4 regions of the Peribacillus sp. GL_122 genome follow, and region 4 is predicted to be linked to each of the others. Evidence: riboswitches for the same ligand, from Rfam matches in the RefSeq annotation. Region 4 holds a riboswitch; each other region holds the start of a gene.
What was found. A riboswitch is a leader RNA that binds a small molecule or an ion and turns the genes downstream of it on or off. The one in region 4 is predicted to bind S-adenosylmethionine.
Positions count from the first base shown of each region.

Region 1: it holds a riboswitch for S-adenosylmethionine, as region 4 does, so the genes downstream of both, AC3ISB_RS25215 (5-methyltetrahydropteroyltriglutamate--homocysteine S-methyltransferase) here and AC3ISB_RS11485 (Na+/H+ antiporter NhaC family protein) in region 4, are expected to answer to the same signal.
Region 2: it holds a riboswitch for S-adenosylmethionine, as region 4 does, so the genes downstream of both, AC3ISB_RS05715 (methionine biosynthesis PLP-dependent protein) here and AC3ISB_RS11485 (Na+/H+ antiporter NhaC family protein) in region 4, are expected to answer to the same signal.
Region 3: it holds a riboswitch for S-adenosylmethionine, as region 4 does, so the genes downstream of both, mmuP (S-methylmethionine permease) here and AC3ISB_RS11485 (Na+/H+ antiporter NhaC family protein) in region 4, are expected to answer to the same signal.

Region 1 is NZ_CM174415.1:5,183,453-5,186,989, reverse strand. Features, by position in the region: gene AC3ISB_RS25225 (MFS transporter) at 1-186, opposite strand, end outside; gene AC3ISB_RS25220 (ArsR/SmtB family transcription factor) at 343-645, opposite strand; gene AC3ISB_RS25215 (5-methyltetrahydropteroyltriglutamate--homocysteine S-methyltransferase) at 856-1,959, opposite strand; SAM riboswitch class I at 2,042-2,143, opposite strand; gene AC3ISB_RS25210 (hypothetical protein) at 2,319-2,747, shown strand; gene AC3ISB_RS25205 (glycerol-3-phosphate responsive antiterminator) at 2,913-3,455, shown strand.
Region 2 is NZ_CM174415.1:1,185,991-1,189,527, forward strand. Features, by position in the region: gene metC (cystathionine beta-lyase) at 1-755, opposite strand, end outside; gene AC3ISB_RS05715 (methionine biosynthesis PLP-dependent protein) at 752-1,864, opposite strand; SAM riboswitch class I at 1,951-2,064, opposite strand; gene fumC (class II fumarate hydratase) at 2,381-3,537, shown strand, end outside.
Region 3 is NZ_CM174415.1:3,266,007-3,269,543, reverse strand. Features, by position in the region: gene AC3ISB_RS15665 (ring-cleaving dioxygenase) at 1-714, shown strand, start outside; gene AC3ISB_RS15660 (alpha/beta hydrolase) at 714-1,322, shown strand; gene AC3ISB_RS15655 (flavin reductase family protein) at 1,341-1,949, shown strand; SAM riboswitch class I at 2,189-2,291, shown strand; gene mmuP (S-methylmethionine permease) at 2,373-3,537, shown strand, end outside.
Region 4 is NZ_CM174415.1:2,378,435-2,381,971, reverse strand. Features, by position in the region: gene AC3ISB_RS11485 (Na+/H+ antiporter NhaC family protein) at 1-1,197, opposite strand, end outside; SAM riboswitch class I at 1,389-1,496, opposite strand; gene AC3ISB_RS11480 (SOS response-associated peptidase) at 1,785-2,456, opposite strand; gene AC3ISB_RS11475 (hypothetical protein) at 2,517-2,672, opposite strand; gene hutG (formimidoylglutamase) at 2,960-3,537, opposite strand, start outside.

The DNA of each region.
Region 1 (3,537 bases), 2.8 Mb from region 4:
AGCCATGAGAATGGGTGTACCGATTGCGTAGACAAGGGAGAAAATTGTAATGAGCTGTCCTGCGGCAGCAAGGGTCACTCCAAGAGAATCCGCAATCTTATCCAAAATTCCGGATATTATGAATTCGGATGTTCCTACTAAAAAACTGATAATCGCTAACATGTAAATTTTCCATGTATTAAGCAAAATAGATTCACTCCTCATTAATGATTATTAATTTTATATAAAGACATATCGCAATATGTTGATATGTATGAATAAAAAAATAAACATATCGCGAAATATCGAAATGTTAGAGAGAAAAATGAACCCAACCCTCTAAGGTACGGATCAGGTTCATTTTCATACTTCTTCTTTCAAGAAATCAGTAATTTTTGAGATTGCCTCTTCATCTCGTTTGTAATACGTAAACTTTCCTATCCGCTCCGTTTTAATCAATCCTGCTCTAAGAAGCATCGAGAGGTATTGAGAGGCCGTGGACTGGGTCATGTTTAATTTTTCCGTAATCTGACTTACGCAAACGCCGGTTTCCTTCATGTCTATTCCCTCATGAGGGGTGAAGTGGAGTTCAGGCGCCTTGAGCCATTGTAAGATTTGCAACCTGGATTCATTGGATAATGCTTTAAATATCTCGATTGTTTTCATACATTTCATTATATCGAGAATTATCGATATGTCAAATAGTTTTATCATTCATCGTTAGTTTCATAAATAGCAAAACTTGATACCGTTATCTAAAGAGTCATTAAAGGAATGGAAATGTATTATTGCAAGAACCTAATCGGCTCCCTTATAAGTGCGGCCGATTAGGTTGTTCAAATCCTGTAAATCAGAATTAAAGTCTCCGCTAAAAAATCATTTCCATACTTCTTTTGCTACATCAACGACGAATTTCAGCTTTTCCCATTGCTGTTCTTCGGTCAGCTTGTTGCCGTGATGGGTGGAGGCGAAGCCGCATTGCGGACTTAAGCATAATTGTTCGAGAGGAACGAAGTGCGAGGCTTCTTCAATGCGTGCCTTAACAGCTTCCTTGTCTTCGATTTCTCCATTTTTTGAAGTGACGACACCCAGTACGACCCGTGCTCCGCCATTTGGAATGTATTCCAATGGTTTGAAATCTCCTGAGCGTTGATCATCATATTCCAAGAAAAATCCATCCACTGTTTCTTTTGCCAATAAAGTTGGGGCGATACGGGCATAGCTTCCTTCAAACGCCCAAGTCGACTGGTAGTTCCCACGACATAGGTGTGTAGTGACGACAAGGTCTTCTGGTTTGCCTTCCAATGCGCCATTAATTACGCGAAGTGCAAGATCGATTAACTGTTCCCTCGTATATTTTCCATCTTTGAACTGGAAATCTGGAGCTGAAAGTCTGGCAATATATACATCATCCAATTGAAGATAACGTACACCTGCTTCATAAAAAGCCTTCAAAGCATGCTGATACGCTTTGATGATATCATTAGCATAGTCTTCAATATCAGGATAGATGTCTTCATTATGAATGCCTACAGCAAATAATTGATTTGGGCTGGGAATGGTTTGCTTGGCAACGGCGCGTCCGTTCACGATTTTGTTCAATTCAATGAAATCGCGAATGAAGGGATGTTCAGGATTGAATGAAACCTTCCCGGTATTGCGAACGTTATATCTCTCTGTTTCCACACCATCGAATGTGAGACCTTTTTCAGTCACATATCCCTCGATGCCATTTAAATGTTCGAGGAAGTCAAAGTGCCACCATGTTCGTCTGAACTCACCATCCGTCACGGCCTCTAATCCAACTTCAATTTGTTTTTCGACAATCCGATTGATTTCTTCGGTTTCAACTTCACGAAGCCGCTCTGCTGAAATGGTACCTTCCTTAAATTGCTTTCTGGCAATATGTAAACGTTCTGGTCTTAATAAACTTCCGACGTGATCGGCCCTGAATGGTGCTTTCGTTAATGTGATTGACATGTTGCATTCCTTCTTTCCTTTTAAAAATAAAAAACCTCTTCTTAAAAATAAGAAGAGGTGTTGGCAGCAAAGCTATATACTCTTCTTATCTTCAAGTTTTTACACTTCTGGAATTAGCACAGTACATGATCAGTCTGTTGCTGAGGCATCAAAGGGCCAGTCCCTCCACCTCTCTGGATAAGAGTTGTCTATTAAATTAATTATGACTATACAGATAGTTTTTATAAAGGTCAAGTATTGAAGGTGGAAGATTTCGAATATACCGATTATTAATATGGGTTGAAAAGTTAACTACATCAAGGAACCTGGCATATGCTATAACCGACGTTCTGTATGAGCGGCAGGAGGGGAATGCAAGGATGAGTACATTCAGTCCATTCAAAAATGGCATACCGATAACGGTAACTGAAGCCATGATAGAGAATATCTTAAGAATGAAATCATATGGTCAGGATATTAAAGTCGAGATTACGCCAAAGCATATAGTGCTTTCCGGAACGATGGAAGTGAAAAAAATGATGTTTAAGAAAAACGTAGCTTTTCGGATTACATTAAAACCGGTTCATGTGGAAAAAAGAACGATTGTATTTGAATTAGTGGAAATGGAACCAATTGACAGGAATTTCATCAACCAAAGGATATTTAACAGACCTCCATTTTTTGAATTTGAAAAAAGAACGATCAAAATGAATGTTAATGCTTGGAGCATCGTGAGAAAAATTCCCGTTGGCACAATTAAATCGTATGAACTCGTCGAAGGTGCATTGAAAATGAAAATTACTTTATGATGGAGTTTACATACATTCTTAGCCGAAAACTATAAAGGGAGTGACAGGTATGATAGTGTTATGGTGACATTGGTCATGAAAAAAATGTGTTTGATAAATCAAGCTCTTTAAAATATACTAAATGACTTGAAGTTTTGAGTTTTTCTGGGAATGAGGAGGATAATGATGGATCAGAAGATTTTGCCTGCTTCAGCAAGCATGAAGGATTTCGAAAGATTTTTAGAAAGTTCCTATGAAATAGGTGTGTTTCTTGATTTGCATATATCACAATTGAAAAACGTAAGTATGATGGCAAAGCAGCATAATAAGAAAATGATTTATCATGTCGATTTGATCCATGGCATAAGAAGTGATGAGTACGCGACAGAATTCATTTGTCAGGAATATAATCCATATGGGCTGATTTCAACTAAATCAAACGTTATATTGAAGGCGAAGCAAAAGGGAGTCATTGCCATCCAGCGAATCTTTTTAATAGATTCACATGCGCTTGAGAAAAGTTATAAGCTGGTGCAGAAAACCAAGCCGGATTATATCGAAGTATTGCCGGGCGCTATGCCATGGATGATAAAAGAAGTGAAGGAACGATTGCAGACACCGATTTTTGCAGGCGGCCTCATACGTACTTCGGATGAAGTCATGAACGCCCTTGATGCTGGAGCGTCGTCAATCACCACTTCCAAAACTGAATTATGGGATATCGTTTAATAGGGGAAATTAAAAAAAATCACAGAAAAATAGATTAATTTTTTACAAAATATTGACAGCGTTTTCATTACCTAGTATATTT
Region 2 (3,537 bases), 1.2 Mb from region 4:
ACTGACAAGGTTTTCAGACCTCTCATTACAAGCCAGGCGTCCTGGACACCAAGAACCGCCCCAAAGGAGTTTTGGAGGGAACCGAGTCTTGTTGCCAATTCCGGATCTTTCACTACTGCAAGCCCAGCTACCACATCACTATGTCCGGATAAAAACTTCGTCGCGCTATGAAGGACAACATCAGCACCCAGATTAAGTGGTTTTTGCAATGCTGGAGTCAGGAATGTGTTATCAACAAAACTTAAGGCACCGGCTTTTTTTGCGATATCACATACGGCTTGAATATCGGTCACTTTAAGTAACGGATTTGAAGGCGTCTCGATGTATATGGCCCTGGTATTTGGCTGAACGGCCGCTTTGACGCTTTCAAGGTCCGTCATGTCAACGAATGTATGCTCAATATTGAAACGCGTCAATACACTAGTGACCATCCTGAACGTTCCGCCATACACATCTTCGGAAATGACGATATGGTCTCCGGCAGACAACAGCAGGAAAGCTGTTGAAATGGCAGCCATACCTGATGAAAAGGCAAATCCGTGTGTGCCTTCCTCAAGTTCGGAAATGATATCTTCCAGCGCCTCACGAGTGGGGTTCCCGCTTCTACTGTAATCATATTTGCCGAATTGATCGATATCGGATTGATGGAAAGTCGATGCGTGCTGAATGGGAACGCTCACACCGCCCGTTGCAGGATCGAATTTATGTTGATTATGAAGTAATTTGGTCTCAAAGCTAAAATCATGATCTGTCATCGTAGTGCCTCCCTTTTTACATATGCGAATGCTTGCTGTAAGTCCTGGATCAAATCATCGCTGTCCTCGATGCCAACGGAGAAGCGGAGCAGGCGATTACAAACTCCATTTGCCGTTCTGACTTCAAGCGGTATATCGGCATGCGTTTGTGTAGCGGGATAGGTGATGAAGCTTTCAACCCCTCCAAGGCTTTCTGCAAACGAAATTAAAGAGAGCGATTGTAAAAATGGGTTGACTGCCGATTCATCAATGATACGGAATGAAATCATGCCGCCTCTGCCGGGATACAATACGTCCGTGACACAATCATGTTCCGACAAGTAATCTACAAGTATCTTGGCATTCTTTTCATGACGCTCCATCCGCAATGCCAAGGTTTTCATTCCACGCATCAACAGCCAAGAATCAAAGGGGCTCAAGACAGCTCCGGTTCCATTGTGATGGAAGGCAAGTGCATCACATAATTCAGCGCCGCTAGCAACGATCAGTCCTGCGAGCACATCATTATGACCACCGAGATACTTGGTTGCACTGTGAATCACGATATCCGCTCCAAGCAGGATGGGTTGTTGAATAAGAGGCGTGTAAAAAGTGTTATCAACGATTAACAATAAATTATTTTGTTTGGCCAATGCGGCAACAGCGCTAATGTCCGTTTGCTGCATAAGGGGGTTAGTGGGAGTTTCGATGAAGATGGCTTTCGTGTGAGGAGTGATGGCTTTTTCGATATCCTCCAAACAACAAGTGTTTACATAGTCACACTGCAACCCCCATTTTTTAAAACCTTGTTCTAACAGACGATATGTACCGCCATAAAGATCTTCGCTGACAATCCATGCATCACCTGATTTAAAAAGGGCAAGGATAGTGGAAATGGCGGCCATTCCTGAACTGCAGGCATAACCTTGGTCGCCTTTTTCCAGATCGGCGATGGAACGCTCCAATAATTGGCGTGTAGGATTACCTGTCCTTGTGTAGTCGAATCCCGTTGATTGGCCAATTCCTTCATGGCGAAAAGCTGTTGAAAAGTATACCGGCGGATTGACTGTTCCTGTCGCCGTTTCGCTGCGATTTCCTAATTGAGCAAGATATGTTTCAGTTTTGTACATGGTTTTCACTGCTCCTTTGAGTTATATAAAATAAAAAAAAGTCTTCTTTAAGAAGAAGACTTTGATTAAGTAAGGACGAGTCATTCTTCTTATCTTCCAAGTTCACAAACTTGTGGAATTAGCACCTTTTCATTGGTTTGAAACAAATGAAGGTTGCTGAGGTGTCATCGGGCCATTCCCTCTACCTCTCTCGATAAGAGTTTAGATTATTCAATTTCTTTTGAATTTACTATATATACAAAATACTGTCAAGAACATTTTGTGATGGATAATGCTTGGATGTTCATGACCAGGTCAATTGGAGCTTAGTGCCTCTACACTTTAGGTGTCTAAAAAAAGAATATCCGAATTTTCATATAAACATGAAGGGTCCAGAAAAAGTGAAAGGGTCAGCGGATATTTTTGCTTTAAAATAATAAAGTTTGTACAATGTATGGAGAGAAAGAATAATACGACATTATTCATTTCATATGCAAATGGTCTTCAATGAATAGTGCAAACATAGGAGGAGAACACATGGAATACAGAATCGAACGAGATACGATGGGTGAAGTGAAAGTTCCTGCTGATAAATATTGGGGAGCACAAACTGAGAGAAGCCGTAACAATTTCAAAATCGGTAACGAAAAAATGCCGATTGAATTAGTTCGTGCATTTGCATACGTTAAACAAGCTGCGGCAAAAGTGAACTATGATCTTGGTGATCTTTCGGAAGTTAAAAAGAATGCCATTGTCAAGATTTGCGGCGAAATCCTTGAAGGTACGCTAGATGAACATTTCCCGCTTGTAGTTTGGCAAACGGGAAGCGGCACGCAAAGTAATATGAACGTGAATGAAGTGGTCGCTAACAAAGGAAATGAATGGTTAAAAGAAAATGGTGATTCTGAAACCCTTCATCCGAATGATGATGTTAACAAGGCACAGAGCTCCAATGATACTTTCCCGACAGCCATGCATATTGCTGCCTTTATGGAAGTCGCTGAAAAATTGGTTCCTGCCATTAAAGCTCTTCGTGATACATTCGATACAAAAGAAAAAGAGTTTTGGGATGTCGTGAAAATTGGCCGGACACATCTTCAAGATGCTACACCATTAACATTGGGACAAGAAATTTCCGGTTGGAAAGCGATGCTCGACAAAGATCTAGCGATGATTGAGGAAAGCAGCCAAAAATTATTGAACCTTGCACTAGGCGGAACGGCTGTAGGAACCGGAATCAATACAAAAAAAGAATTCCCGGGACTTTCCGCCAAACAAATTGCTGCTGATACAGGATATCCTTTTGTCACATCTGATAATAAGTTCCATGCATTGACAAGCCATAATGAAATCGTCTACGCACACGGTGCTTTAAAAGCATTGGCAGCGGATTTAATGAAAATTGCAAACGATGTCAGATGGCTGGCAAGTGGTCCAAGAAGCGGAATCGGCGAAATAGCCATTCCAGAAAACGAGCCAGGCAGCTCCATCATGCCAGGTAAAGTCAATCCAACACAAAGTGAAGCGCTTACCATGATTGCAACACAAATCGTGGGTAACGATGCTACAATTGGCTTTGCAGCAAGCCAAGGTAATTTTGAATTGAATGTATTCAAGCCAGTAATCATCTATAACTTCCTGCAAACGGTAAAATTATTGACGGAAGGCATTCATTCATTCAACAATAATTGTGC
Region 3 (3,537 bases), 890 kb from region 4:
GTGGGGGTTACAACCTATGCAGTTCCGGAAGGATCAATGGGTTTCTGGGAAATGCGTTTAGGTAAATTTAACATTGACTTTAAAAAGGTTTCACGTTTCGGCGAGGCATATCTGGAATTTCAAGACCCACACGGTTTGCAACTTGAACTGGTTGAGCGTAAAGAAGGGAAAAATAGCGAGTGGTCATTCGGCGGTGTACCAGCTGCCAAGGCGGTCAAGGGATTCGGCGGTGCCGTATTATTGACGTCAGAACCGATCAAAACGATGGAACTCTTAGAGAAAGTGATGGGCCTGCAAAAAATTGGGGAAGAGGGCGATTACATCCGCTTCAAATCCACATCGGACATCGGAAATTTGATAGATGTTAAAAAAACGGTGTTGCCAAATGGGAAAATCGGAGTGGGAACCGTCCATCATATTGCATGGCGTGCAATCGATAATGAAGATCATAAAGAGTGGAGGGAGCATATCGCCAACCATGGCTATGGTGTGACACCCTTTACAGACCGTCAATACTTCGATGCCATTTATTTCAGGGAAGATGGAGGCATACTTTTTGAAGTTGCCACAGATCCACCTGGCTTCGCTCATGATGAAACGAAGGAAACGATGGGTAGTAAATTAATGCTGCCGCCATGGCTGGAAGAAAAAAGGGGAATCATGGAGAAAACGTTACTGCCGGCAGTGCCGAGAGTACTGGAGGAGGATAAATGATGAAGCATATTTTTCAAAAAGGAAGTAATCCAGAAGAGCCATTGCTTTTGCTTTTACATGGCACTGGAGGAACGGAAACAGATCTCTTGCCATTAGCGGAAATGGTTTCACCGGGATCATCCGTATTAAGCGTACGGGGAAATGTACTTGAAAACGGAATGCCACGTTTTTTCCGCCGGTTATCCGAAGGGGTTTTTGATGAAGAAGATTTGATCTTTCGTACGAAGGAGCTTTATGACTTCTTGGAATCAGCGTCCAAAAAATATGACTTCGACCGTGAAAGAGTGGTAGCATTAGGTTATTCCAATGGTGCAAATATAGCGGCAAGTTTGCTGTTCCATTTCGAAGGGGCATTACAAGGAGCGATTCTTCATCATCCAATGGTGCCTAGACGAGGTATTGCATTGCCGTCCCTTTCGGATATACCTGTATTTATTGCTGCAGGTAAAAACGATCCGATTTGCCCGGCAGCAGAAACTGATGAACTTAATCAACTTTTACTGCAAGCTGGTGCTACAGTGGATGTTCAGTGGGAAAATTACGGTCATCAGTTAACACGTTCAGAGGTTGAGGCAGCGGGTTCATGGTTTCAAAAGCACTTTTTATAAGAATGAGAGGGAATGAAGATGATTTCTGTTAATCCTGAAAGTCTGACTGAACGGGATAATTATAAGTTTTTGACTGGAAGCATTATACCGAGACCTATAGCCTTGGTTACGACAAAATCCGAAACCGGTACAATCAATATAGCGCCGTTCAGCTTTTTTAACATAGTCAGTTCAAATCCTCCGATGATTTCCATTTCTGTCCAACGGAAAGAAGGGGTTTCAAAAGACACGGCCCGAAATGCAATTCAAACAGGTGAATTCGTTGTTCATATCACTGATGAGAATAATGTAGCTGATGCAAATCGAACGGCGAAGGAACTCCCATCCGACGAAAGTGAATTGGGTCTTACCAATTTCACGCCGGCTGTTAGTGATAAGGTATCCGTACCAGGATTGCAAGAAGCGAAGGTACGCTTTGAATGTACATTAGAGCAAGCGATACCATTGGCAGGTTCCCAGAATAAACCTGGTTGTGATTTATTGATAGGGAAAATAGTCTGCTATCATATAGAGCAAGATATTTACCATAATGGCCGAATTGACCAGAATGGGCTAAAACCTGTAGCAAGATTAGCGGGTCATACTTATACAAAACTAGGGGAATTATTTGAAATAGAACGTCCTTAAGTGAAAAGAAAGAAAAAATGGCGTCATCTTTTTAAGATGGCGTCATTTTTTAAAATCAAAATTACCCGGTTAGCTTTATCTGCAATTTTAATGTGGTAAGCGACTGTTCCAAAAACGAGCAACCATTTCATATTTATGCCGCCGGTGCCATGATCGTTAGAATTTTAAAGGAAGTCTTTACAATCCGAAACAAAACTTGACAATTTTTTCATAGATTGATAAAGTTATAAAAAAATAATTTCTTATCCAGAGAGGTGGAGGGACTGGCCCTATGAAACCTCAGCAGCAGGTCTACAAAGACACTGTGCTAATTCCAGGGGGTGAAACCTTGATAGATAAGACCGTACGTGTTTATTTGTCAGTAACGCACTCTTTTAGAGTGCGTTTTCGTTTTTTCTGGATCCAAGATTAAGGAGAGTAAGAATGGAGAACAAAAGAAAACATGATTTTCAAAGGAAAATGCAAGCACGGCATATAATAATGCTATCGCTTGGCGGGGTGATTGGAACTGGTTTATTCTTAAGTTCGGGTTATACGATTCAACAGGCTGGCCCATTCGGCACCATCCTTTCGTATCTGATTGGAGCTTTAGTGGTTTATCTAGTCATGCTATGTCTTGGTGAACTGGCAGTACATATGCCCGAGACAGGCGCGTTTCATAGCTACGCAGCCAAATACATCGGACCAGGGACAGGGTATACAGTAGCCTGGTTGTATTGGCTAACCTGGACTGTTGCACTAGGTTCGGAATTTACGGCTGCAGGATTGTTGATGCAGCGATGGTTTCCATCAATCAATGTCTGGATATGGAGTGCTCTATTTGCCATATTAGTCTTGGCTTTAAATGCGTTGACCGTTAAGTTTTTCGCTGAATCCGAATTCTGGTTTGCGTCTATAAAGGTATTTGCTATTGTGATATTTATTATTCTGGGAGCTGCAGCAATGGTAGGTTTTATTCCAATAATTAATTCACAATCAGCTCCGTTATTATCCAATTTTACAAGTGCAGGTTTATTTCCGAATGGTGCTTTTGCCATTCTAATGACGATGCTCGCGGTGAATTTCGCATTTTCTGGAACTGAATTAATCGGAATTGCAGCTGGAGAAACAGTGAACCCAGAAAAAACGATACCAAAGGCAATCCGTATGACATTATGGAGATTGATTATCTTTTTTGTAGGAACCATTGTTGTATTATCCGCATTATTGCCTATTTCGGATGCAAGCGTACTAGAGAGCCCCTTTGTTGCAGTTCTCGAACGAATTGGAGTGCCGTATGCAGCGGATATTATGAACTTTGTTATATTAACTGCCATTTTGTCTGCTGCAAATTCAGGATTATATGCATCATCCAGAATGCTTTGGTCGCTTGCAGATAAGAAAACAATATCACCCATATTTGCAAAATTGACAAAACGGGGTGTTCCGATAAATGCAGTTCTTTTCAGTATGTTGGGAGGTGGTTTAGCCCTTTTCTCGAGTATTATTGCACCGGATACTGTATATATAGTGCTTGTATCCATTTCTGGACTAGCCGTGGTAGTAGTTTGGATGAGTATTAGCGCGTCACAGTTTCTATTTCGCAGAC
Region 4 (3,537 bases):
TATCGGTGAAATCTTTGCTACTCCTGCTGCAACAAGCAGCTGTGCCCCATATGGAATCAACCCTTGGATACAACAGGCAAAAACGTCAAGTAAGCTCGCCGATTTACGCGGATCAATCCCATACTTTTCAGCAATATTTTTGGCAAGTGGCCCGGCAATGATAATCGAAATTGTGTTATTTGCCGTTGAAAGGTTCGTCAAACCAACAAGCCCGGCAATGCTGAATTCCGCCCCTTTTTTTGATTTGCTATTTCGGGTCACGAGGTGGAGTAGATAATCGATGCCACCATTATGTTTTATTACAGCAACCATACCTGCAATTAAAATGGCAAGGAAGGATATTTCATACATTCCCGCCATTCCTTCACCAACTTTTTGAATGACACCCAACGGTTGATAACTTCCATCCGCCAAGCCGATTATTCCGGCAAATACAATTCCGATAGAAAGGACCAGGAACACATTGACTCCTGCCAATGCAGTGATCAATACGCAAAGGTATGGAAGAATCTTCACCCAATTATAAGAATTTTGGGTGATGTCGGCTTGTTCACCCATCGTTAAAATTCCAAGAATGGCACATGTGATGATGGCCGCAGGTAAAACGATGAAAAAATTCACCTTAAACTTATCCTTCATTTTCGTTCCCTGTGTTCGAACTGCAGCGATTGTCGTATCTGAAATGAAGGATAGGTTATCCCCAAACATCGCACCACCAATAACGGCAGCCATTGAAAAGGCAAGCGAAATATCGGTTTGCTCGCTAATTCCCACCCCGATAGGTGCTAGGGCTACAATCGTTCCCATGCTAGTCCCCATAGATAGAGAAATAAAACAAGCGATAATGAATATCCCTACCATTAAAAGATTTTGCGGAAAAACGGCTAAGGCAAGATTCACCGTTGATTCAACTGCCCCCATGCCATTTGCAACTTCGGCAAAAGCGCCGGCTAAAAGGAAAATGATAACCATTAACATAATATTGGCGTCACCGGCACCTTTACAGAAAATATCAACCTTTTGATTGAAACTTTCTTTCCGATTCATTGCCAATGCAGCTGCTGATGCAATAGAAATTGCTACAATCACCGGAAATGAATAAAAATCTTTAGTGACGATTCCGGACCCTATAAATAAAATTAAAAATACGACAAATGGAATCAATGCCCATGGATTCCCTTTATTGTTTGCACTCATGATGTACACCTCTTTTTATTTTTCCCATGACATGTGTCATAGCTTTTATTCTTTTAACAGTTTTCGCAAATAACACCAATTTGAACTTGATTACCCATTCATGGAGCTATTAGCTAAAAAAACTATCAGCATAAAAAAGACCCCTTCTATTAAACAACAAGAAGAGGTCTTTTAATTTATAAAAAACACCCTCCTTATCTTTCAGGCGAAAATCAGCCTGCTGGATTTGGCACAGCACTCCTATTAAGTCCGCTGCCGAGACATCTTCGGGCCAGTCCCTCCGTCTCTCTTGATAAGAAGATCAAAATTATATAATTTATCAAATATTACGATGCCTGTCAGAAAAGTCCCAGGCTGGAAGCTTGCTGAAACCATCTGAGTTTGTAAAAGTGACATCGAAGTCGTTTTGAAAAGCAAATATAAGAGTACAGCATTTTGTCTATTTTCGCAAGGTTTAGTTTTAAAGTATTCACATGCACTTCTTACTGATTAATAAGAGATCTTGAAATGTGCAGTTAATCAGTACAATGAGTCTTCTATGATATTTATCGGGACGGAATTAATATAAAAAGAGGTCTAATGACCTCTCAGCAAATTTGTTGTATTAGGTTAGGTGAATTTTTTTTAGTCGAGTTCACATCAGTCGATACCTCAAAAGCTTCCATTTGTTCCGAATCGAATGACTTTAAATACTGCTGCAGATATGCAGGATCATTAATGGATGGATTCAACCAATCTTTTTCATCTTCTGGTTTAAGGATTACAGGCATGCGATCATGAATGCTGGTCATCAGCTCATTAGGAACGGTTGTTATAACGGAGCACGTGTAGATGCTGCGGCCTTCAGGGGATTTCCAGGATTCCCATATACCGGCCATTCCAAATGGAGCATGATTCTTCAGTTTTATTCGCATCGGTATTTTTCTTTCTGGCGTCTTCTTCCATTCATAAAATGAGTCAGCGATTATCAAGCATCTCTTCTTCTTATACGCATTCTTGAAGCTAGCTTTCTCTGCAATGGTTTCCGCTCTGGCATTGATCATTTTATAGCCCACTTTTTCGTCTTTTGCCCAGAAAGGAATGAGTCCCCACCGAAGATATCCAAGTCGGTTCATTGCCCCGTCATTAATGACGGATAGCACGGATTGGGAGGGAGCAATATTGTAGCTGAATTGGTATTCCTCATCAAATGATCCTTGAATATCAAACCGATCTTTTAGTTCTTCAATGTCAGTGAAAAGGGTGAAACGTCCACACATAATATCGCCTACCGTATTAAGATTTATTACAGTGTAACAAATGGAACGGGAAGGCACAAATCAGCGTTCTAAAATCCTGATGTCGGTAAATGGTTGATTAAATAATTCGCTGGAAATCAAAAGGGTGCCAAGGACTTCTCTTTCATCTTCAGCTTTAATGATTTCCGACAAAATTAAGGTACTGCCATTCCTTACCGTTACTTTATATTCATTCATGGAATCCCCCCTCAAAAGGCTAGATGGTTGTTATTATAAACCAAAAACCCACAAGTATCAGTATTGAACTATGGCAGAGTCATGGTTAATCTTCTAATGAAGAGGCCGCATGGAGGTTCCTTTACACTTTAAAGGGTTAGTCGAACAATGCCCGGGACCATAAATCCTTGATAGGCGGCAAAAAAAGACTGTCCATGAATGATTCATGGACAGTCAGGATCTGTCAAAGGTTTTTCGCTTCAATTTCGATAATTGATTAAGGAGATGGCATTGAGGAAAGCCATTCATTATTTAAAATGCAGTAAAACCTCATTTATTAAATGTGCTGCCAATGTAACGGTTTTATTATTTTCGTCCAACGAAGGATTCACTTCCGAGATATCAAAGGAGAGGATCTTTTCATTCGATACGATATGCCTGATAATGGCACGGACCAATTTCGGATTCAGTCCAAACGGCGATGGAGCACTTACCCCAGGTGCGTAGGCTGAATCAATAACGTCTGTACATAATGTAAGAATAATGTAGTCATATTCCTTAGCGAAATCATTTATCCGCCGCTTAGTTTCATCTATTTCGTTCAATGATAAATCTTCTTCCAAAATGTAGTCGACCTTACTTCTCTCGGCAGTTTCAAACAGTGCCTTCGTATTCCCCTGCTTCTGAATTCCGATACATAAATAGCCACAACTTTGATCTTCGTCCAAAATCTGCTTAAACATCGTTCCTGATGAACTTTCTTTTTCATAAGGCCTCATATCAAAGTGAGCGTCAATATTAATGATCCCCAATCTAGCTTTTGGTCCAATGGATTTCCTAATCCCAAGATAATGGCCATACAGGGTTTCGTGCCCTCCCCCAAGTA